Linked DNA regions of Nitrobacter winogradskyi Nb-255. Each later gene encodes a partner of the first gene's protein in a complex. Links are inferred from orthologs where the notes say so. Each region holds a gene or a part of one and is shown on either strand. Other genes may lie near its edges.

Evidence for each region.
Region 2: the proteins of dnaN (region 1) and NWI_RS07410 are in contact, whole or in part, in a solved structure (PDB 1OK7), measured with the Escherichia coli proteins. The link is inferred for Nitrobacter winogradskyi Nb-255 from one-to-one orthologs.
Region 3: the proteins of dnaN (region 1) and NWI_RS01925 are in contact, whole or in part, in a cryo-EM structure (PDB 8GIZ), measured with the Escherichia coli proteins. The link is inferred for Nitrobacter winogradskyi Nb-255 from one-to-one orthologs.

What each region holds. Positions count from the first base shown.
Region 1 is NC_007406.1:527-7,610, reverse strand. Bases 3,342-6,236 are described here. They hold dnaN (DNA polymerase III subunit beta), read right to left. Parts: upstream 5,401-6,236; coding sequence 4,282-5,400; downstream 3,342-4,281. Other genes in these bases: dnaA (chromosomal replication initiator protein DnaA), read right to left, coding at 5,617-6,236; recF (DNA replication/repair protein RecF), read right to left, coding at 3,342-4,208. Outside these bases: NWI_RS00035 (PAN domain-containing protein), read left to right, coding at 1-308; gyrB (DNA topoisomerase (ATP-hydrolyzing) subunit B), read right to left, coding at 358-2,799; more of recF, read right to left, coding at 3,063-3,341; more of dnaA, read right to left, coding at 6,237-7,044. UniProt on the Escherichia coli protein: Confers DNA tethering and processivity to DNA polymerases and other proteins. Acts as a clamp, forming a ring around DNA (a reaction catalyzed by the clamp-loading complex) which diffuses in an ATP-independent manner freely and bidirectionally along dsDNA.
Region 2 is NC_007406.1:1,550,460-1,557,522, reverse strand. What follows is about bases 1-2,874. They hold NWI_RS07410 (DNA polymerase IV), read left to right. Parts: upstream 1-729; coding sequence 730-2,019; downstream 2,020-2,874. Other genes in these bases: NWI_RS07405 (cell envelope integrity EipB family protein), read right to left, coding at 2,070-2,874; NWI_RS07415 (DUF3572 domain-containing protein), read left to right, coding at 434-733; NWI_RS07420 (response regulator), read right to left, coding at 1-206. Also shown: more of NWI_RS07405, read right to left, coding at 2,875-2,957; NWI_RS07400 (RidA family protein), read left to right, coding at 3,292-3,759; NWI_RS07395 (glycerophosphodiester phosphodiesterase), read left to right, coding at 3,766-4,518; NWI_RS07390 (GNAT family N-acetyltransferase), read left to right, coding at 4,650-5,894; tsaA (tRNA (N6-threonylcarbamoyladenosine(37)-N6)-methyltransferase TrmO), read right to left, coding at 5,909-6,391; NWI_RS07380 (lytic transglycosylase domain-containing protein), read right to left, coding at 6,475-7,063. UniProt on the Escherichia coli protein: Poorly processive, error-prone DNA polymerase involved in translesion repair and untargeted mutagenesis. Copies undamaged DNA at stalled replication forks, which arise in vivo from mismatched or misaligned primer ends.
Region 3 is NC_007406.1:410,807-417,890, forward strand. Bases 2,720-5,614 are described here. They hold NWI_RS01925 (DNA polymerase III subunit gamma/tau), read right to left. Parts: upstream 5,138-5,614; coding sequence 3,302-5,137; downstream 2,720-3,301. Other genes in these bases: NWI_RS01920 (YbaB/EbfC family nucleoid-associated protein), read right to left, coding at 2,797-3,117; NWI_RS01930 (HIT domain-containing protein), read left to right, coding at 5,502-5,614. Also shown: recombination mediator RecR, read right to left, coding at 2,041-2,646; more of NWI_RS01930, read left to right, coding at 5,615-5,918; NWI_RS01935 (cupin domain-containing protein), read right to left, coding at 6,498-6,905; gloB (hydroxyacylglutathione hydrolase), read right to left, coding at 6,921-7,084. UniProt on the Escherichia coli protein: Part of the beta sliding clamp loading complex, which hydrolyzes ATP to load the beta clamp onto primed DNA to form the DNA replication pre-initiation complex.

The DNA.
Region 1 (7,084 bases):
CCCAGCGGATCGCGAATCGGTGCTGCGTGTCCGGTGTCCGCGGCGCGGGCGTGATCGAGCGACGGATAGGCCCGGTGGAAACCTCCACCGATCGCTCGGGCGGCGACTATCGCAATTTCGAGATCAGGAAAGACGAGAGAGCCGACGCCGATCAGGTTTGCAGGCATGCCTGCGATGCCGATAGCAAGTGCCGGGCCTGGACCTATGCGCGGCCGGGATACGCTGGCAAAGCCGCGCGATGTTTCCTGAAAAAGGAAATCAAGCCGCCGCATCGCAGACCCGGCTTCACCTCCGGCGTCATCCGATAGCTGTCGCGAGCGCTACCGCTTTTTTGAGGGAAGGTGAGGCGTCGCCGGCTCACACGTCCACATTGGCGCTGAGCGAGTTGTCCTGGATGAACTCGCGGCGCGGTTCGACCACATCGCCCATCAGCTTGGTGAAGATGTCATCGGCCTCGTCGACCTCCTTGATCTTCACTTGCAGCAGCGAACGCTCGCTGACGTCGAGCGTGGTCTCCCAGAGCTGGTCCGGGTTCATCTCGCCGAGGCCTTTGTAGCGTTGCAGCGCGACGCCTTTGCGCCCGGCGTCGGTCACCGCCTCGAACAGACTGACCGGACCATGGATCGCGGTTTCGGTATCCCTGCGCCGCAGGAGGCCGGGGCGCGGATAGGCTTCCTGCAGCCTGCCAGCGTATTCATCGAGCTTGCGCGCATCGGCCGAGCCGAGCAGCGCGTCGTCGATCATGGCGACGTCCTTGACGCCGCGCACGGTGCGCTCGAAGAAAAAGCCCTGACCCTCGACAAAGCGGCCGACCCAGCCGCGCTCGACCTCGTCGGCCAGCGCATCCAGTCGCCTGGCGATGTAATCGGCGGCGGCGGTTGCCGTCGCCAGATTTTCGGTGATCCTCGGATTCATCACGCCGGCGATCGCCGCCTGCTCGATCACGCCGCGGTTGTAGCGGCCATGCAGATTCTGCAGCACGTTCCGGATCACGCGGGCGTCATCCACCAGCGCCAGCAGGTCGCGGCCGCCGCGGTCTTCGCCCGTGGCGAGCTTGTACACGCAGTCGTCGAGCCCGGTTTCGATCAGGTAGTCTTCCAGCGCGCGCTCGTCCTTCAGGTATCGTTCGGACTTGCCGCGGGTCACCTTGTAGAGCGGCGGCTGCGCGATATAGAGATGGCCGGCCTCGATCAGCGCCGGCATCTGGCGGAAGAAGAAGGTCAGGAGCAGCGTGCGGATATGCGCGCCGTCGACGTCGGCGTCGGTCATCACGATGATCTTGTGATAGCGTAGCTTCGAGAGGTCGAAATCCTCGCGGCCGATTCCGGTGCCGAGCGCGGTGATCAGCGTGCCGATCTGCTCGGACGACAGCATTTTGTCGAAGCGCGCGCGCTCGACGTTCAGGATCTTGCCGCGGAGCGGCAGGACGGCCTGGAATTCACGGTTGCGGCCCTGCTTGGCGCTTCCGCCGGCCGAATCTCCCTCGACGATGAACAGTTCCGATTTCGCCGGATCGCGTTCCTGGCAGTCGGCGAGCTTGCCGGGGAGCGAGGCGACATCGAGCGCGCCCTTGCGCCGTGTCAGTTCGCGGGCCTTCCGCGCGGCCTCGCGCGCCGCCGCGGCCTCGACCACCTTGCCGACGATGAGCTTCGCCTCGGTCGGATGCTCCTCGAACCAGGCGGCGAGCGCCTCGTTGATGACGTTCTCGACCACGGGACGCACTTCCGACGACACCAGCTTGTCCTTGGTCTGCGACGAGAATTTCGGATCCGGCACTTTCACCGAAAGCACCGCGGTCAATCCCTCGCGGCAGTCGTCGCCGGTCAGCGCGATCCTCTCCTTCTTGGCCATGGCATCGGCATAGCCGTTGACCTGCCGGGTCAGGGCGCCGCGAAAGCCGGCGAGATGGGTGCCGCCGTCGCGCTGCGGAATGTTGTTGGTGAAGCACAGGACGTTCTCGTGGTAGCTGTCGTTCCACCACAGCGCGGCCTCGACGCTGATGCCGTTCATCTCGGCGCGGACCATGATCGGATCCGCCACCATCGCCTTCTTGTTGCGGTCGAGATACTTGACGAATTCGACCACGCCGCCTTCGTACATCATCTGCTCGCGCCGCTCGACGGCGTGGCGCATGTCCGAGAGCAGGATGTTGACCCCGGAGTTCAGGAACGCGAGTTCGCGCAGCCGATGCTCCAGCGTGGCGAAATCATACTCGATGTTGGTGAAGGTCTCGGTCGAGGCGAGAAAAGTGACTTCGGTGCCGCGCCTGCCGTTGGCGTCGCCGACGACCTTCAACGGCGCCAGCGCGTCGCCGTTGGCGAATTCGATCAGGTGTTCCTTGTCCCTGCGCCAGATGCGCAGGGTCAGCTTGCTGGAGAGCGCGTTGACGACGGAGACGCCGACGCCGTGCAGTCCGCCGGAGACCTTGTAGGAGTTCTGATCGAACTTTCCGCCGGCGTGCAGCTGCGTCATGATGACTTCAGCCGCCGAGACGCCTTCGCCCTTGTGGATGTCGACGGGAATGCCGCGGCCGTCGTCGCGCACCGTGACTGAATTGTCAGCGTTGAGAATGACCTCGACGGCGGTGGCGTGTCCCGCCAGCGCCTCGTCGATGGCGTTGTCGACCACTTCATAAACCATGTGGTGCAGGCCGGAGCCGTCATCGGTGTCGCCGATATACATGCCGGGCCGCTTGCGCACGGCGTCGAGGCCCTTGAGCACCCTGATCGATTCCGCGCCATATTCGATGGCCGCGACAGATTCGGTATCGGCAATTTGCTGCCGGGCAGGTTCGTTCATGAAAGGCCTTCAGAGGTGTCCCGGGACAGACGCGGTCGATGCGGCTGAGAAGTCTATTTCTGGCACGAAAGCGGCACCGCGACTAGCGCAAAGTTGTGCCACGTAAGATATTGAATAAATGGTATTTTTGTGGAGTTTTTCAAGGGCGGAAACAGGCGATTCGCGAAGCTTCCCACATCGCGATTCGCAACCATCGGAGCCGTCGCCTCGGGGACGAAAGCTGCGGGATTCTCCAGCTCCCGTCCCGAGCGGTTCCTATGGCATTACGTGGGCGGCTCGCGCGTGATCCGGCCGGAGTCCACCCTGAAGGTTTCGCTGCCGGCACTGAGGTTGGCGAAGGCGGCCGGGTCGGCGCCGCTCATCCAGACCTGGGCGCCGAGGCCGGCAAGCTCGCCGAACAACGCGCCGCGGCGGTCGGGATCGAGGTGAGCCACGACTTCATCGAGCAGCAGCAGCGGGATGATGCCCGTCATCTCGGCCACGAGGCGGGCGTGGGCCAGCACCAGGCCGATCAGGAGCGCCTTCTGCTCGCCTGTGGAGGCCTCCTTCGCCGGCATGTTCTTCGGCGCATAGATCACCTCCAGATCGGTGAGATGCGGGCCTTCGAGCGTGCGGCCGGCGGCGGCGTCGCGAGGGCGGCTGGCGCGCAGGATTTCGCGGTAGCGATCCTCCACCACAGTGGCCGGCTCGGTCAGCAGCGCGTTCTCCATCCAGCCGTCGAGGTGGATGCTTGCCGCGGGGAATGAGGAGCCCCCGCCGCGCGCCTCCAGCGCGGCCGTAAGGCGCGTCACGGTCTGCGCGCGCATCGCCGCGACCGCGACCGCAAGCTCGGCGGTTTTACGCTCAATGGCCTCGCACCAGAGATCGTCGTGGTGACGCATTTCCAGCAGGCGGTTGCGCGAGCGCAGGCTGCGCTCCAGCGCCGAGACGCGGCCGGAGTGTTCACTGTCGATCGCCAGCACCAGACGGTCGAGGAAACGCCGCCTGTCCGACGCCGGCCCGGTGAACAGGCCGTCCATCGAGGGCGTCAGCCAGACCATGCGCAGATGGTCGCCGAACGCGGCGGCCGATGCGACGGGCTCGCGGTCGATCCGGCAGCGCCGGCCGCTTGGAGCCGCTTCATTGCCCGGCGCGTCGATGCCGGTGCCGAGCGTCGCAAGGCCGAGCGCGCCTTGCATCTCGGCCGACACCGCCCAGGAGCCGTCTCCGGTGTTGTCCGCGATGTCGTCGCGTGTCGCGCGACGCAATCCGCGTCCCGGCGACAGCAGCGAAATGGCTTCGAGGCAATTGGTCTTGCCGGCACCGTTCGGTCCGACCAGCACGATCATGTTGCTGCGCGTCTCGAACGTCGCGGCGCGGTAGTTGCGGAAGTGGGTGAGGCTCAGGCGGCGAACGCGGGAGGGAATCATGACGCCGGGCAATATTTCCCTCTCCCGCAAGGGGAGAGAGCGAAATTGGAGACCTCGCGATCCGAGAGATTCCTCACACCCGCATCGGCATCAGGACGTAGAGCGCGCCCCTGGAATCCCTGTCGTGCACCAGCGTCGGCGATCCGGGATCGGCGAGCTTCAGCACCGCGGCTTCGCCCTCGATCTGCGCGGCGATATCCAGGAGATAGCGTGAATTGAATCCGATATCGAGTGCGTCGGAGGCGTATTCGACCTCAAGCTCCTCGGTGGCGCTGCCGGAATCGGGATTGGTCACGGACAGAACGAGCTTGCCCGCTGACAGCGCCAGCTTCACGGCGCGGCCGCGCTCGCTGGAAATCGTCGAGACGCGATCTACCGCGGCCTCGAAATCCTTCTTGTCGACGACCAGTTCCTTGTCGTTGTTCTGCGGGATCACGCGGCCGTAGTCCGGGAAGGTGCCGTCGATCAGCTTGGAGGTCAGCACGACGTTGCCGAGGGTGAAGCGGATCTTGCCTTGCGACAGTTCGATTCCGATCTCGGCCTCGCTATCCTCGATCAACCGCTGCACCTCGCCGACCGTCTTGCGCGGAATGATGACGCCGGGCATTCCCTCGGCGCCCTTCGGCAAAGCGAGATCGAGTTGCGCTAGGCGATGACCGTCGGTCGCGACGCCGCGCAGCGTCGCGTTGTTTGCGGTGCCCGCGCCGTGCAGGTAGATGCCATTGAGATAATAGCGGGTCTCTTCGGTCGAGATCGCGAACTGGGTACGATCGATCAGCCGCTTCAGGTCTGCCGCGGCCAATGTGAAAGAATGCGTCATCTCGCCGGCCGCGAGATCGGGGAAATCATTCTCCGGCAGCGTCTGCAGGGTGAAGCGGGAGCGCCCGGCGCGGATCGTCAGAACCGAGCGGTCGCCATCGCCTTCCAGCACGATCTGCGCGCCATCGGGCAGCTTGCGGATGATGTCGTAGAACATATGCGCTGGAACCGTGGTCGAGCCCACAGTGCCGGTTTCCGCCGCCAGCGTTTCCGTCACCTCCAGATCGAGATCGGTCGCCTTCAGCGACAGCTTGGCGTTCTCGGCGCGGACCAGCACGTTTCCCAGGATCGGAATCGTGTTCCGCCGTTCGACAACGCGATGGACGTGGCCGAGCGATTTCAGCAGTTGCGCGCGTTCGACGGTGACCTTCATTGCAAATCCGTCCGATCCAGGTTCAGGTCGTGTGCTGAAAATGCCGCGAGGACTCGCGGCGCCGAGACCTCGGAGTTCAAGCGATGCCTCGAAGCTCAAGGCTGATATCGCCTAAATCCGGCGGGGCCGTAAGGTGACGCGGAAGTGCTTCCTGCGCAAGCCCCTGTGGTTCGCCATGGTCCGGCTTTTTCCGGAAGGATTTTTCCCGCTCCGCGCCTATTCCTGCAACTGGCGTTTCAGCAGTTCGACCTCGTCGGAGAGCGTCGTGTCCTTCGACACCAGCGCCTCGATCTTGCGCACGGCGTGCAGCACGGTGGTGTGATCCCGGCCCCCGAACCGGCGGCCGATCTCGGGCAGGGAACGCAACGTCAGCGTTTTAGCCAGATACATCGCGACCTGCCGCGGCCTCACCACGTTGGCGGTGCGGCGCGAGGACAGAAGGTCCGAGCGGCTTACATTGTACTGCCGCGCAACGACCCGCTGGATGTCCTCGATCTTGATGCGCCGGGGTTCCTGCGGACGGACCAGGTCACGGACCTCGCGCTCGGCCATTTCCAGCGTGACCGGCTGGGCGTTGAGCTTGCTGTGCGCCAGAAGCCGGTTGATCGCGCCTTCGAGGTCGCGGCCGTTATGCGTGATCGCTTTCGCGAGGTAATCCAGGACCGGCTCCGGCACGTCGAAACTGGCGTGGTGGACTCGGGCGGCTTCAACCCGCGACCGCAGGATGCCGAGCCGAAGCTCCTCGCCGAGCGATCCCATTTCGACCACGAGCCCGCCGGCGAGTCTCGACCGCACGCGATCGTCGAGGCTTTCCAGATCGGACGGCGGCCGGTCGGCTGCAATGACCACCTGGCGGCCCGCATCGATCAGCGCATTCAAGGTGTGGCAGAACTCAGCCTGGGTCGATTTGCCTTGCAGGAACTGCAGGTCGTCGATGACCAGAACGTCGATGCCGCGGAGCGCTTCCTTGAAGGCGAGCGCCGTCTGCGTCTTCAGCGCGGCGACGAAGCCATACATGAACTTCTCCGCCGTCAGGTAGAGCACCCTGCGCTCCGTGCCTGCGTTTCCCGCCCATGTGACGGCTTGCAGCAGATGCGTTTTGCCAAGGCCCACGCCGGCGTGAATGTAGAGCGGGTTGAACATCACGCTGTCGCCGCGCCGGCCTTCGGCGACCTGCCGCGCCGCCGCGTGGGCCAGCGTATTGGAGCGGCCGGTGACGAAACTTTGAAACGTCAGCCTCGGGTCGAGAGGCGAGCCGCCGAGCGCGTCATGGTTGGCGGACGCCGGCGCGGTCGCAACCGTTTTCAACTCAACGCCGTTCCGGCCTTCGCTGCGTTCGGGGTGGCGCGCATCGGTCGCGGGCGCTTCCCGGACCGGCGCGGCGCAGCGCATGGCCGAACGCACGGTGAGATCGATCCGGTGAACGTCCGGTAATTCAGCTTGCCAGCAGGACAGCACGCGCTCGGCGTAGTGCGCCTGGATCCAGCTTTTCAGAAACCGGGTCGGGACCGACAGGCGAACGCTCTCGCCATGCACGCTTTCAAGATCCATTCTCGCAAACCAGCTTGAATAGATGTCCTCTCCCACGGTCGATCGCAATCGACCCTTCACCCGCGACCAGCGCTCCTGTTCCGTGTCTGACATGTCTTGTGACGACTTTTCTGGTTAAAGGTTGTTGCGATGC
Region 2 (7,063 bases), 1.6 Mb from region 1 along the record:
TTGATCCAGCGCGTGACATCCAGGCCGGATACCTGCGGCAACTGAATATCCATGAGGACCAGATCGGGACGAAGCTTGCGAACCAGATCAAGCGCCTCGAACCCGTTGCTGGTCCCGGACGTGTGATAACCATGAGCCTCCAACAGATCGCGGAAGAGCTTCATGTTGAGCTCGTTGTCTTCCACGATCAGGACCGTCTTGGCCACTTCGGCCCTCCAGTCGACTCGGTGCTCGTCCGCCCTGAGCGATAATATGCCGGCACCGCGACACTTATCCGCAAACTGGAGTTAGATTTGCACCAGAATTCGCTCTAAGTCGTTAAGACATAAGACGATCTTTATGCGAGCGGATTAGTAATTGGTTGAAGGTTCCAGGACTCGGGCATTCTGGTCCAAAGTAAAATCGATAGGTTACGGAAAGGCAAATGGTCGAGATGACAAAGCGTGTGCATAACCCGCGCGAAGCCGCTGAGTTTGTGGCCATTCAGGCCCTTTCATTTGTCGCGGCCGACGCGGAGGTTCTAGGCCGGTTTCTGGCCGAGACCGGCATCGGTCCGGAGACTCTGCGCAGTTCCGCCTCCGATCCGCATTTTTTGACCGCCGTGCTGGATTTCGTGCTGCGCGACGACGCAACCGTGAAAGCGTTCTCGGAGTCCTCGGGGCATCACCCGACCACGATCGCGGCCGCCCGACAGGCGTTCGGCGATGTTTTTCCGGAACGCGACCTCCCGTGACCGCAGGTTCGTCGGATGGTCCGTTGTGCTTTTGCCGGGATTGTCTCGCCGACCTCAGCTTTACGGCGCCCCGTTGCAGCGCGTGCGGCTCGCCCCGGCTGGTGCGACATCGCGCATTGCCGGCGCTTGCCATCGCCCACATCGATTGCGACGCGTTCTACGCCACGGTCGAGAAGCGGGATAATCCGGCGCTGGCGGACAAGCCTGTCATCGTGGGCGGCGGCAGGCGCGGCGTGGTATTGGCCGCCTGCTATACCGCCCGGACCTACGGCGTGCATTCCGCGATGCCGATGTTCAAAGCCCTCGCGCTTTGCCCCTTCGCAGCGGTGGTCCCTCCCGACATGGCGAAATATGTCAGGATCGGTCGGGATGTGCGCACCGCCATGCAGGCGCTGACGCCGCTGGTCGAGCCGCTGTCGATCGACGAAGCCTTCCTTGACCTCAGCGGTACCCGACGCGTTCACGGCATGATTCCCGCCAAGGTGCTGGCGAGGTTCGCAACAGGCATCGAACGCCAGCTCGGCATCACGGTGTCGGTCGGGCTGTCGTGCAATAAATTCCTCGCGAAGATCGCCTCGGACCTCGACAAGCCGCGCGGTTTCGCGGCACTCGACCAGGACGAAGCGCGCATCATGCTCGCGGACAAGCCGGTCGGTTTCATTTTCGGCGTCGGCCCGGCCACCCAGCAGCGACTGTCGGAGCGTGGCTTTCGGGCCATCGGCGATCTGCAACATGCCGGCGAGATCGAAATGATGAAGCAGTTTCCTGCCGACGGGCGCCGGTTGTGGCGGCTGGCGCAGGGCATCGATGACCGGCGGGTGATCGCGGATCGCGGCGCCAGGACCATTTCGAGCGAGACGACGTTCGAGTCCGATATCCGCGATTTCGCCACGCTCGAACGCCTCCTGTGGCGGCTGTCGGAGAAGGTCTCCTCGCGACTGAAGGCAAGTGAACTGGCGGGATCGACCATCACGCTGAAGCTCAAGACCACCGATTTCCGGCAAAGAACGCGGTCGCGATCGATCTCCGGTTCGACCCAGCTCGCATCCAAGATTTTCGCAACGTGCCGGGAAATGCTGACGAAGGAAGTCGATGGCACCGCTTTCCGCCTGATGGGAACGGGCGTCAGCGCGCTTCGGGCGGCATCGCAAGCCGGCGAGGCCGATATGCTGGATCTCCGCTCAGCTCATGCTGAACGGGCGATGGACGACCTGCGCAAGAAGTTCGGGAGCGCGGCCGTCATCCGGGGCCTTGTCTATGACGGGCCGGAAAAGCCACCCAGGTAATCCGGGAGCGCGGTCAAAGGACCCGCATTCCGAAGTATATCAGGCTGACATCACTTGCAGGGCTTGGCGCTCCTGACATCGCTGAGGTCGAACTTGTCCATCTTCCCGGAAATCACGAAGTCATTGTAGTCGAGCACCAACGCGCGCGAGACGCCATCCTCGAACAGCTCGAACGATATGGAGTAGTTCGGGGTCTGTTCACCGCTGGTATGTGGGGCGCCGCGTTCGTAGTAACTGACGGTGACCGGCCATCGCGTCAAGGTTTTCATCTGATCATTGGCGGTCGATGGATCAGGCGTTGATCCCGTCGCCTCCCCTCGAATGGGTTTCCCGATCACCGAAAACGTGTTGTAGACTTTCTCGCCGTTGTCCGATCCGTCATACACGGTCAGTTCGAGCACCGACTTTCCTGCCTTCGCGGCCGCAATGATGCGCTGGATCTGTTCGGTCGGAAACACCGCCTTGCCGTCGATGGTGACCGTTTTGGCGACCGGCCGTTTCAGTTTCACCGTGATTTTGCCACCCTTGCGTTCGGCGATTCCGTCGACCTCGCTCTGATCGCTGTCGTTCGCGCGGGTCACGATCTTGAAACGGTATGCCTTTCCTTCCGCATCCTCCCAGCTCGTGGAACGCATGTCGCTGAGCGTCGTCTCGCCTTCCCCGTTGTCCATTTCCGAGACCTGCCTGAAGTCCGACGTGTAACCTTCGCAGGCGCTTCCGGAAAACTTGTAGAGGATTCGCCCGCGCGCGCCGTTGATCGACGAGCTGCCTCGAGATTTCACCAGGCTCAGATTGTACAGCGCCTGATGAGAGAGAAACGAAACTCCGGCGGCGGCATACGCCGCACCACTTAGTGCCGGCAGGGACGCGGCGGCGACAATTGTCGTCAGAAACCAGGGCAAAAGGCGCGAAGCGGAGCAACGAGAATAGTGGCGCATATCATCTCTCGACGGGATTGAATCCGACCATAGTCACCGCTCAATTGCGCCGCAATTGGGGAGGCCCGCCGCAGCCCCGATTATTTGCTGTCTGTCTCGAAAGTTTGATCGGCTGCCTGTCGGGCCGCTTGGAGAACCCGCTCCAATCCGGCATTTGCTTGCATGTCGCAAGACGATAGGCGAGATAGACTCCTCAACGGATTTCGAGTGGAACGTCTATAAGAGCCTTTCCGCTTCTGATAGAATCAGAAACGGGCTCTCAGATTTTGATTTGACGCGTTTTCTTCACGCGAACCGACACCCGCTTCGCTCGAAAACGCTATAGGGGACTAACATGGCAGGAGTGATCGAGCAAAATCTGGCCGCGCAGGGCATCATCCTGCATGAACCGGCATCGCCCGTGGCGAATTACGTCGGCTTCGTTCGTACCGGCAACCTGCTGTTCGTGTCCGGACAACTCTGCCTGGACCCGGAGGGTAACCTGATCGCAAAAGGCAAGCTGGGCGCGGATGTCACCGTTGAAGAAGGTAACGCGGCCGCGCGCGGCTGCGCCATCAATCTGCTGGCACAGGTCAAGGCCGCGCTCGGCGATCTCGACAAGGTCGCCCGTGTCGTCAGGCTTGGCGGCTTCGTCAACTCCGCTCCCGATTTCGCCGACGGTCCCAAGGTATTGAACGGCGCATCGGACCTGATGGTTGCGGCGTTCGGCGAGAAGGGCCGCCACTCGCGCAGCACGGTCGGCGTCGCCGCCCTTCCCGCGAATGCGGCGGTCGAGATCGAAGGCCTTTTCGAAGTCGCCTGACCCCGAATGCGCGCGCCCGACTGGCTGACAGCACGCCCGATCGCCCACCGCGGCCTGCATGACCACGCTCGCGGGATCATGGAGAATATGCCCGGAGCGATCCGGGCCGCCATCGCCGGGAATTTCGCCATCGAGGTGGACATCCAGCTGACCGCCGACAATGAGGCCATGGTCTACCATGACGATGAACTCGGCCGGCTGACGGAAGGATCGGGGGCGTTGCGAACCGTGACCGCGGCCGAGCTCAAGCGCGTCATTTTCAAGAGCACGCCCGAAAAAATGATGTCGCTTGCGGATCTCTGCGCGCTGGTCGCGGGCCGCGTACCGCTGGTGATCGAGGTCAAAAGTCACTTTGATGGCGGTACAGATCTCGTGCGCCGCATGGCGGAGGTGCTGTCCGGCTATGACGGGCCGGCGGCCGGGATGTCATTCGATCCGGATCAGGTCATGGCGATGCGCGAGTTGATGCCGTCGCTCCCGCGCGGCATCGTCGCCGAGCGCCGCTATTCGAAGGCCGACTGGCCGGAAGCGACGTCGCGCCAGCGCGCCGCGATGACCCATCTGCGTCACGGCTTCCGCACCCGGCCGCATTTTGTCGCTTATAACGTGAACGAACTCCCTGCTCTCGCGCCTTGGATTGCAAGAAACATTTTAGGTTGTCCGTTGCTGACATGGACGGTGCGCAGCGCGGAACAGCGTGCCCGTGCCGCAAGACATGCCGACCAGATGATCTTCGAAGGTTTCTACCCGAACGCATGATCACGCGACCCTTGATGTCGCCAGGCATCGTGTCCAATCTCTGGGCGGATGCGGATCAAACATCGCACCGCCACACCGCAAGAGTCACTGCGTGCAGTGGCTGAATTCTCAAGCCGGACCGGTTCAACTCCTTGATACCACCATCTGAAATATCGCTCGAAGCTGTCGGATCCGTCAGCGAAATTCCGGCTGCGGACTGGGACGCCTGCGCTAATCCGGCCTCCGGTCCGGGCGGAGGATCCGATAGTGCAGTCCCCGCGCCTCTCCCGGATTCATCCCAAAGTTCAAAATGCCGTTATAATCCTTTCGTTTCACATGCTTTTTTCATCGCTCTCGAATCGTCGAACTCGGCCTGTTCCCGGACCGGCTGGGGACCGCGCCATCTGATCGCGCGCCAAGACGGCTCGATCGTCGGCATCGTCCCCTGCTATCTGAAATCCCACTCGCAGGGTGAGTATGTCTTCGATCACGGCTGGGCCAATGCCTATGAGAGCGCAGGCGGGCGCTATTATCCCAAGCTTCTGGTGTCGGTTCCGTTCACACCCGCCACCGGCCCCCGGCTTCTGATCCGACCCGGCAACGACGAAGCGGATGTCCGCGCCGCGCTGGCCGGCGGCCTCGTCGGCCTGTGTGACGCGACCCGCGCATCATCGGTCCACGTCACTTTTGCTCGCAAGGATGAATGGGCGTTCCTCGCGGAGAAGGGATTCCTCCGGCGCACCGACCAGCAGTTTCATTGGCGAAACGACGGCTATTCGTGCTTCGAGGACTTCCTCGCCAGCCTCAACTCGCGGCACCGCAAGGCGATCCGGCGTGAACGTCGCGATGCGCTGGCCAACGGCATCACCATCCACGTCCTCACCGGCGGCGACCTTACCGAGGAGATCTGGGACGCCTTTTTTCAGTTTTATATGGAAACGGGGACGCGCAAATGGGGCCGGCCCTATTTGACCCGGTCGTTCTATTCGCTGATCGGCCAGAGCATGAGCCGGGATATCGCCCTGATCATGGCCCGGCGCGACGGCCGCTGGATCGCGGGCGCCATCAACTTCATCGGGTCGGATACGCTGTTCGGGCGGCACTGGGGCGCCATCGAGCATCATCCCTTCCTGCATTTCGAGGTCTGTTATTATCAGGCGATCGATTTTGCGATCCAGCATCGCCTGAGAACGGTGGAGGCCGGCGCACAGGGCGAGCACAAGATCGCGCGGGGCTATCTTCCGCAAACCACCTACTCGGCACACTATATCGCCGATCCGGGGTTGCGACGCGCGGTGGGTGACTTCCTCAATCGCGAACGTCACTACGTCGCCGAAGCGGCCCGGGAACTCACGGAAGCCGGCCCTTTTCGCAAGACCGGAGACGGCGTCGCCTGATGCTGCGGACGCGTTCAGCCGGTTTCGCCATCGCCCTTCGGCGCTGACGCAAATTGGCAGCGGATCGGCTTGATGTCGAGCAGCGGCGTCTCGTCGAGGCAATCCAGTCCACGCACCAGAACCGTGGAGCCCTCGATACCCACCAGCTTCACGATCGACGTCCCGATCGGATTAGGCCGCACCGGCGACCGGAGCGCAAACGTGCCATGGGACGAGCCGCTGCTTTTGGGAACCTGCCGCACGATGTCGCGACGCGACAGATGAAGCCAGTAAATGACCTCGATGCTCTCGTATCTCTCCAGGCCCTGCAATGCCGGCTTCCAGGGATCGAATATCTCGAGGCGGCAGACCGGTCCGTCAGGCTGCCCTTGACGCGGCGCTTCCGCACGGGTTCTCCATGGCGTCCGAACGCGGCCGACGAACACCAGCCCCGCATCCGTCGGCGACGGCGGCTCGACCACGACCTCTCCCGCCCGGACTTCGTTTTCTTGTCCCATCGCCCTCGGTCCTCTTTTTTCCTTGTCCGGGCCTGTCATCCCGCCTCGATCAGAACAGCCTGCACGGCCGCACGCCCCTGATCCTACCCTTTCACGCGCGGGTTTCGCAGCACGAGGCAGGCGCCGCCAGCGCGCCGGATCCGGTTGCAGAGATCGTCGGCCTCCATACGCGAATCGGCCCCGATCCGCACCTGATAGAATGTCCGCGTGCCACGACTGCGCCATAGCGAGCCCAGCAGGCTCGGATCGCGATCGCCGATCACAGCGCCAAGGTGTCTAATGGCTCGTGCGTACATCGCCATCGCGCCGGCGCGGTTGAAGCCCGCCGCGAGCTGTACCCCCCACGGCTTGTCCGCACCGAGCTTGACGTGCTGTTCGAGGCCCGTGACAAACGGATTGGGTGCCCGTTTCAACAACGCCATCAGTTCGCGGCAACTCGTCGTGTCTGAAGGGGCTGGCGGTTTCCCGCTCTTGCCGGCGGCCGCCCAGTCCTCGATGGGCGATCCCGTGATGGCGACAACATAGTTGCGCGTCTCGGCGGGCATCGATCCCTTGCCATCAAGCCAGTCCTGCAAACGGCGAGGACCGGCGTTATAGGCCGCGGCCGCCAGTCCCAGATTGCCGAAGCGCCCACGCAGCTCGTTCAGATATTCCGCCGACTTGGGCAGGGCC
Region 3 (7,084 bases), 410 kb from region 1 along the record:
CATCCATGCTGGCCTCCTTCCCAGTCAGCATGTTGAATCAGATGAATTCTGATTTGGGAATCTCAATCGATTCAAAATAAACCCATCCCGCTCTAGAGCATGATCCGATCAAGTTGAATCGGACCATGCTCTGGAAATGCTGGTCGCATTTTCTTGCGGCGAACCGGTATCCACTTCGCTTGAAAACGCTCTAGGTCACGAACCCATAAACGGGGTTCCGTTTGGACGGGATGCGTGATTCAATCTCCAGAGGTGGGAGGATTGAATGGCACGTTTTGATCTGACGGATTTTGAATGGTCTGTGATCCAGCCGCTGTTGCCGAACAAGTCGCGCGGCGTTGCACGGGTGGATGATCGGCGGGTGCTGAACGGGATTTTCTGGCGGCTGCGCACCGGTGCGCCGTGGGCGGACATTCCAGCGCGCTACGGCCCGCACACCACTTGCGTGAACCGCTTCAACCGGTGGCGCAAGGCAGGCGTGTGGGATCGCATTCTGTCGGCTATTTCAAAGGCTTACGATGGCGACATCCAAATGATCGATTCGTCGTCGATCCGCGTGCATCAACATGCGGCCAACGGTCAAAAAAACAGACGCGATCCCGTTGCATGGGTCGCTCGCGCGGCGGGCTGACCACCAAAATCCACGCGCTGGTGGATGCCTGCGGCCTGCCGATCGTCCTCAAGATCACCGAAGGCCAGGCCCATGACGGGCGTAGCGCGCAGGACATGATCGACACCGTCGAACGCGGCGACGTGCTGCTGGCCGACCGGGCCTACGACTCCAACGCCCTGCGTCAAACGCTGGCCGCGCGCGGCGCGAGAGCCAATGTGAAGCCGATGCCAAATCGCGTTGCGGCCTTGCAATTCAACAGACGGCTCTATCGCAAGCGCAATCTGGTCGAACGCTTCTTCAACAAAATCAAGCACTATCGCGCCGTCGCCACCAGATATGACAAACGTGACGACAACTTCCTCACCTCCATCAAGCTCGCCTCAATCCGCATCTGGTTGCGATTTAATGAGTCGATGACCTAGGTGTTCAGTCCCGGCATTTGATGGATTGGATCGATGATGAATCGATCGGGCTCTGAAGTCCATCGTTTGCAGATGAACTCGTAGGGTGTGAGGCGCTTTGAGCGTCTTCAGCCTTCGGCCGAAGTTGTATGCCTTGATGAAGTCCTGAAGGTGCCGGCGCAGTTGGTCATGATTGTCGTAGTGGAAGCGCTTGACGGTGGCGTCCTTGATGGTGCGGTTCATCCGTTCCACCTGTCCGTTGGTCCAGGGATGGTTGATCCTGGTGAGCCTGTGCTCGATGCCGTTCTCGTCGCAGACGCGATCGAAGATGTGGTGGAACGCATATTTGTGACGGGCGTGGTTGGTGAACTGGATGCCGTTGTCCGTCAGCACCGTGTGGATGGCATAGGGAACTGCCACGATGAGGTTGCGCAGGAACTGAGCCGCGACCATCTTGCCCGCCTCTTGGTGGAGCTCGGCGTAGGCGAACTTCGAAGTGCGGTCGATGGCCACGAACAGGCGCAGCTTGCCCTCAGCCGTCTGCACCTCGGCGATGTCGATGTGGAAGTAGCCGATCGGGTAGCTCCTGAACGTCTTCCTGATCGGCTTGTCGCCTTCGACCTCCGGGAGCCGGCTGATGCCGTGACGGTGCAGGCAGCGATGCAATGAAGACCGCGACAGGTGCGGGATCGTTGGCTGAAGCGCGTAGAGGCAATCATCGAGCGGCAACAGGGTATGCTTGCGGAAGGCGACGATGATCGCCTCCTCCTCGGATGAGAGCGCCGTCGAGCGCGGATCTTTCGGTCCCGTCGGAAGGTCGGCCACCGAGGTCCGCTTCTTCCATTTTGCGACGGTCTTCTGGTTGATCCCGTAGCGTTTCGACAGCGCTCTCAGGCTCTCTTCACTATTTTGTATTGCTCGACGGATTGCCTCTGTCGTCGTGGCGCTCCCGTGAAGAACCTGTCCCATAGCGCATCCTTCCATTCTCCGGAAAATAATGCACCATCAAATGCCGGGATCAAACAGCTAGAACAGCGTACGCTGACGCATCGCGGCCGACAGCGTCCCTTCATCGAGATAATCCAGTTCGCCCCCGACCGGAACGCCGTGGGCAAGCCGCGTAACCTTCACGTTCGCCTCACCCAGCAGATCGGTGATGTAGTGCGCGGTGGTCTGGCCGTCGACGGTTGCATTCAGAGCGAGCACGATTTCCGCTACGCGCGGATCGTGGGCCCGCGCCACCAGCGCATCGATGGTGAGATCCTGCGGGCCGACGCCATCGAGCGGTGACAGCGTCGCGCCAAGCACATGGTAGAATCCATTGGTGGCGCCGGCGCGCTCCAGCGCCCAGAGGTCCGCGACATCGGCCACCACGACGATGATGGACGGATCGCGTCTGGCATCCGTGCATATCGTGCATGGACTGCGGGTGTCGATGTTACCGCAGGTTTCGCAAACCCGAATCCTGTCGATCGCAACCTGCAGCGCGCTTGCCAGAGGCGCCATCAACGCCTCGCGCTTCTTGATCAGATGCAGCGCCGCCCGCCGCGCCGAGCGCGGGCCAAGCCCCGGCAGCCTCGCAAGCAACTGGATCAACCGCTCGATCTCGGGTCCGGTGACGGCGGTCGGCATCTTCTCGTGTCCCGAATTCGAAGTTCGCCAAACTGCGCTGCGTCCCTTCGCGAACTTCGATTCGAAAGGACGCCAGAGCCTTCCCGCGTCTCACGCGATCAGAAGCGAGGCTCACAGATTCTGACCTGACGCGTTTTCCTCACGCGCGGATCACGAGAACCCGAGGCCGGGCGGCAGACCAAGCCCGCCCGTCAATGCCTGCATCTTCTCCTGCATCGCGACCTCCGCCTTGCGGCGCGCGTCGGCAAGTGCGGTCACGACAAGATCCTCGAGAATTTCACGTTCGTCCGGCTTGATCAGGGACGGATCGATCGAGATCCCCTTGACTTCCATCTTGGCGGTCATCCGCACGGTCACAAGGCCGCCGCCGGACGCTCCATCGACCTCGATCTGGTCGAGTTCGTCCTGCATGGCCTTCATCTTGGATTGAAATTGAGCCGCCTGCTTCATCATGCCGAGAAAATCAGCCATCAACATTCCTCTTCTTGCTGAACCCTTTCCGTCTCCAATAGCAGAAGCCGCAAGGCTCTGTAGCGTTTTCGAACGAAGCATGTTCCCGGACCTGACCCGAGAATGGATACCGGTTCGCGTGAAGGAAACGCGTCAAATTAAAATCATAGAGCCCGCTTCTGATTCAATCAGAAGCGGAAACGCTCTAGTCGCCGCTGTCGAGATCGTCGGCCAGTTCGTCAGGAGCGGCATCGGAATCCGGCGACGACAACGCGAACTTTCGCACCTCGACCACCTTGGCGCCAGGAAAACGCGCCAGCACGTCCTGAACGCGCGGATCAGCCTCGGCCGCGCGCTCCCGCTCGCTCTTCTGCAACAGCGCCTGCGAACGCAGTGTCGGCTGGCCCGGCTCATTGGAAACGATCACCGTCCAGCGCCGGCCGGTCCATTGTTCCAGCTTGCGCCCAAGATCGTTCACCAGCGTACGCGCCGCGCTGCGCTCCAGCGCGACCTCAAGCCGGCCGTTCTCGATGCGGACCAGCCGGATGTCGGCCTCCAGCGCGGCCTTGATGATCAGATCGCGCTTTTCGCCGGCAAGCGCCACGAGTTCGCCCAGGCTCTCTATCCGCACCGCCGGGATCGCACCCGCTGTGCCGGCCATCGGCGCGGCAGCCTGCGGACGGGCCGTCTCCGCGGCGGCGCGCGGCGACAATGACCGCGCAGCCGACGACGGAACGGATGACACCGGTCCCGAGGCCGGTCTGGGCGGCGCGGCGTTGGTAGTAACACCCGGCGATTCGCCATTTCGATCCAGCAGCCGGATCGCCTCATCGGGCGTCGGCAGGTCCGCAACATAGGCGATGCGCACCAGCACCATCTCAGCCGCGGCCGCCGGCCGCGTCGCGCCCTGAACTTCCGCGATTCCTTTCAGCAGCATCTGCCACATCCGCGACAGCACGCGGATCGACAGTTTCACGGCAAAATCGCTCGCCCGCAGGCGTTCCGCTTCACCGAATGCCACGTTGTCGGCGATCGCCGGAACGATCTTGATGCGCGTCACGAAGTTGACGAATTCGGCCAGGTCGCTGAGCACGACGACCGGATCGGCGCCGGTCTCGTATTGGGAACGGAACTCACCGAATGCGCTCGCGATGTCGCCCCGCGCCAGCGCCTCGAACAGATCGATGACCCGCGTGCGGTCCGCAAGTCCCAGCATCCGCCGCACCGCATCGGCCCGGACCACGCCAGCCGCATGGGCGATGGCCTGATCGAGCAGCGACAGGGAATCGCGCACCGAGCCTTCGGCCGCCCTCGCCAGGATGCCAAGCGCCTCCGGCTCCGCCTCGACGTTCTCTTTCGCCGCGATAGCGGCAAGGTGCGCCATCAACACCTCGGCTTCGACCCGCCGGAGGTCAAATCGCTGGCAGCGCGACAGCACCGTCACCGGAACTTTGCGGATCTCAGTGGTCGCGAACACGAACTTCGCGTGCTCCGGCGGCTCCTCCAGCGTCTTCAGGAACGCGTTGAAGGCCGCCGTCGACAGCATGTGAACTTCGTCGATGATGTAGACCTTGTAGCGCGCGCTCGACGGCGCATAGCGCACGCTGTCGTTGATCTGCCTGACATCGTCGACACCGGTGTGAGAAGCGGCGTCCATCTCCAGCACATCGATATGCCGGCTTTCCATAATGGCCCGGCAATGAACGCCAAGTTGCGGCATCCGGATGGTCGGCCCCTGCACGGAACCATCCGCGAGCTGGTAGTTCAGCGCACGGGCAAGAATGCGCGCGGTGGTGGTTTTTCCCACGCCGCGCACGCCCGTCAGAATCCAGGCCTGCGGAATCCGTCCCGTCTCGAACGCATTGGACACGGTGCGCACCAGCGCCTCCTGCCCGATGAGATCATCGAAGCAGGCCGGGCGGTATTTGCGTGCCAGCACCCGGTACTGCACGCTCGATCCGGATGGCGTCCCGCCGAGGTCGAGACCGGTCTGGCCGGCCGCATCATCGGGGAGCGTCGGGGGATGGCCAGCGTCGTTCATTGAGCGATCCGCAATTTTCTCTCTCGAAGCCGGCTTGCGGAACAAGGGAGCGAACCTTCGGGCCGCGCGCGTCCGGCGCTGGCAAGGATCTCCGAAAAACCCGGCTCGCCCGACAAGAGGCAAGATGCAGGTAGGAGACTGACGAGCGACCCGATCCGGACCTCGTTAGGGCTGCTTCCTTCCGGACCTGACCCGGTTGGCGAGTGGCTCGTCCACCGCCAATCTCCCGCTTCCTATTTGGGGCCAAAAGCACAGGAAAGCAAGCAGCGGGGACGACGCCGGAACCGACCGGTTCCGAACCATTGATTTCGGCGGATCGCTGCGCCAGTTTGCATCGGCATTCCTCGAAAAGTATCGGCGAACGATGTCCGAAACCTGGTCGCTTCACCCGCAGCTCGACAACGACACGGTCGGCATCGGCGACCTGTCGCTCAGCCGCCTCGCACTCAGCAAGGACGCCACCTATCCCTGGCTCATTCTGGCGCCAAGACGTGCTGGCGCGATCGAGATCATCGATCTTGATCACGACGACCGCTCGCGTCTGATGACGGAGATCGCTCGCGCGTCCGAGGTGCTCAAGGGCATCACAGGCTGCGACAAGCTCAACGTGGCCGCGCTTGGCAACCAGGTGCCGCAGCTTCATGTCCATGTCATCGCGCGCCGCAAAAGCGACGCCGCATGGCCCAACCCGGTCTGGGGCGCGGCGCCCGCGCGCGAATACGACGCGGCGGAACTCGAGAAAATCATTGAAGCAATCCGGCGCGGGATAGGGCTCGGTTAGGCCGTCCGTCCGGACTTGGCCCGCAGGCCACGACCAATCTCGCCGGACGATGCAGCGGAGATGTATTTCACGGCGCTTTCGTGCCCGCCGTCACCGAGAATCAGGGTCCTAGATCACGATGGTTTTGGATCGAATCGATCCAAAACCATGAACGTGATCACTTTTCCTCATCCCGCTCTAGAGCCTTTCCGCTTCTGATAGAATCAGAAGCGGGTCCTATGATTTTGATTTGTCGCGTTTTCTTCACGCGAACCGGTGTCCGCTTCGCTCGAAAACGCTCTAGGTGTTTGATCCCGTAGCGTTTCGACAGCGCTCTCAGGCTCTCTTCACTATTTTGTATTGCTCGACGGATTGCCTCTGTCGTCGTGGCGCTCCCGTGAAGAACCTGTCCCATAGCGCATCCTTCCATTCTCCGGAAAATAATGCACCATCAAATGCCGGGATCAAACAGCTAGAGCATGTTCGCTTCTGATTGAATCCGAAGCGAAGCTCAAGATTGTTGTTTTGACGCGTTCTCTTCACGCGAGCCGGAATCCATCCTCGGGTCAGGCCCGAGGACATACTTCGCTTGAAAACGCTCTACAATTCAAAGCCGGAAAATTCGAACCCCGGCGCAACCGTGCATCCCACCAACGTCCAGTCACCGGTGCTTTCCGCACTCTGCCAGGCAAAAGCGGGTACCAGCGCCTGCGGTGTTTCGCCCGCGGCGAGATCCGCGCCGAGACGGAGCGTGCGCGTGACGGCGCCGTCTTCGATCCGCAGCAGCAGCGGACTGCCGGCATAATAGTGCCAGACCTCCACCGCATCGATGCGATGCCGTTGCGAGCGCTCACCGCGCGCCAGCAGAAAGTAGATCGCGGTGGACGCGGCGCGGCCATGCCCGTCGGTACGGGTGTCGCGGAACGTCTCTCGATAGTGACCGCCTTCCGGGTGCGGCTGAAGATCAAGCCGTTCGATGATGTCGGTTGCGGAAAGCGCCATGTCCATCAGCGTGCCGTCAACTCACGACTTGTTCTTGCGTTCGCGCAGCTCGGCGAAAACCTCGACCCCGCTGGCGCCTTTCATATGCACTCCGGCCGCCACCGCCGGATCGTCGGCGCGCAGGAAGACGTTGGCTTTCTTCTCCTCGCCCATCAGGGTCGGCACCGTGGGCCTGCCTTCAGCGC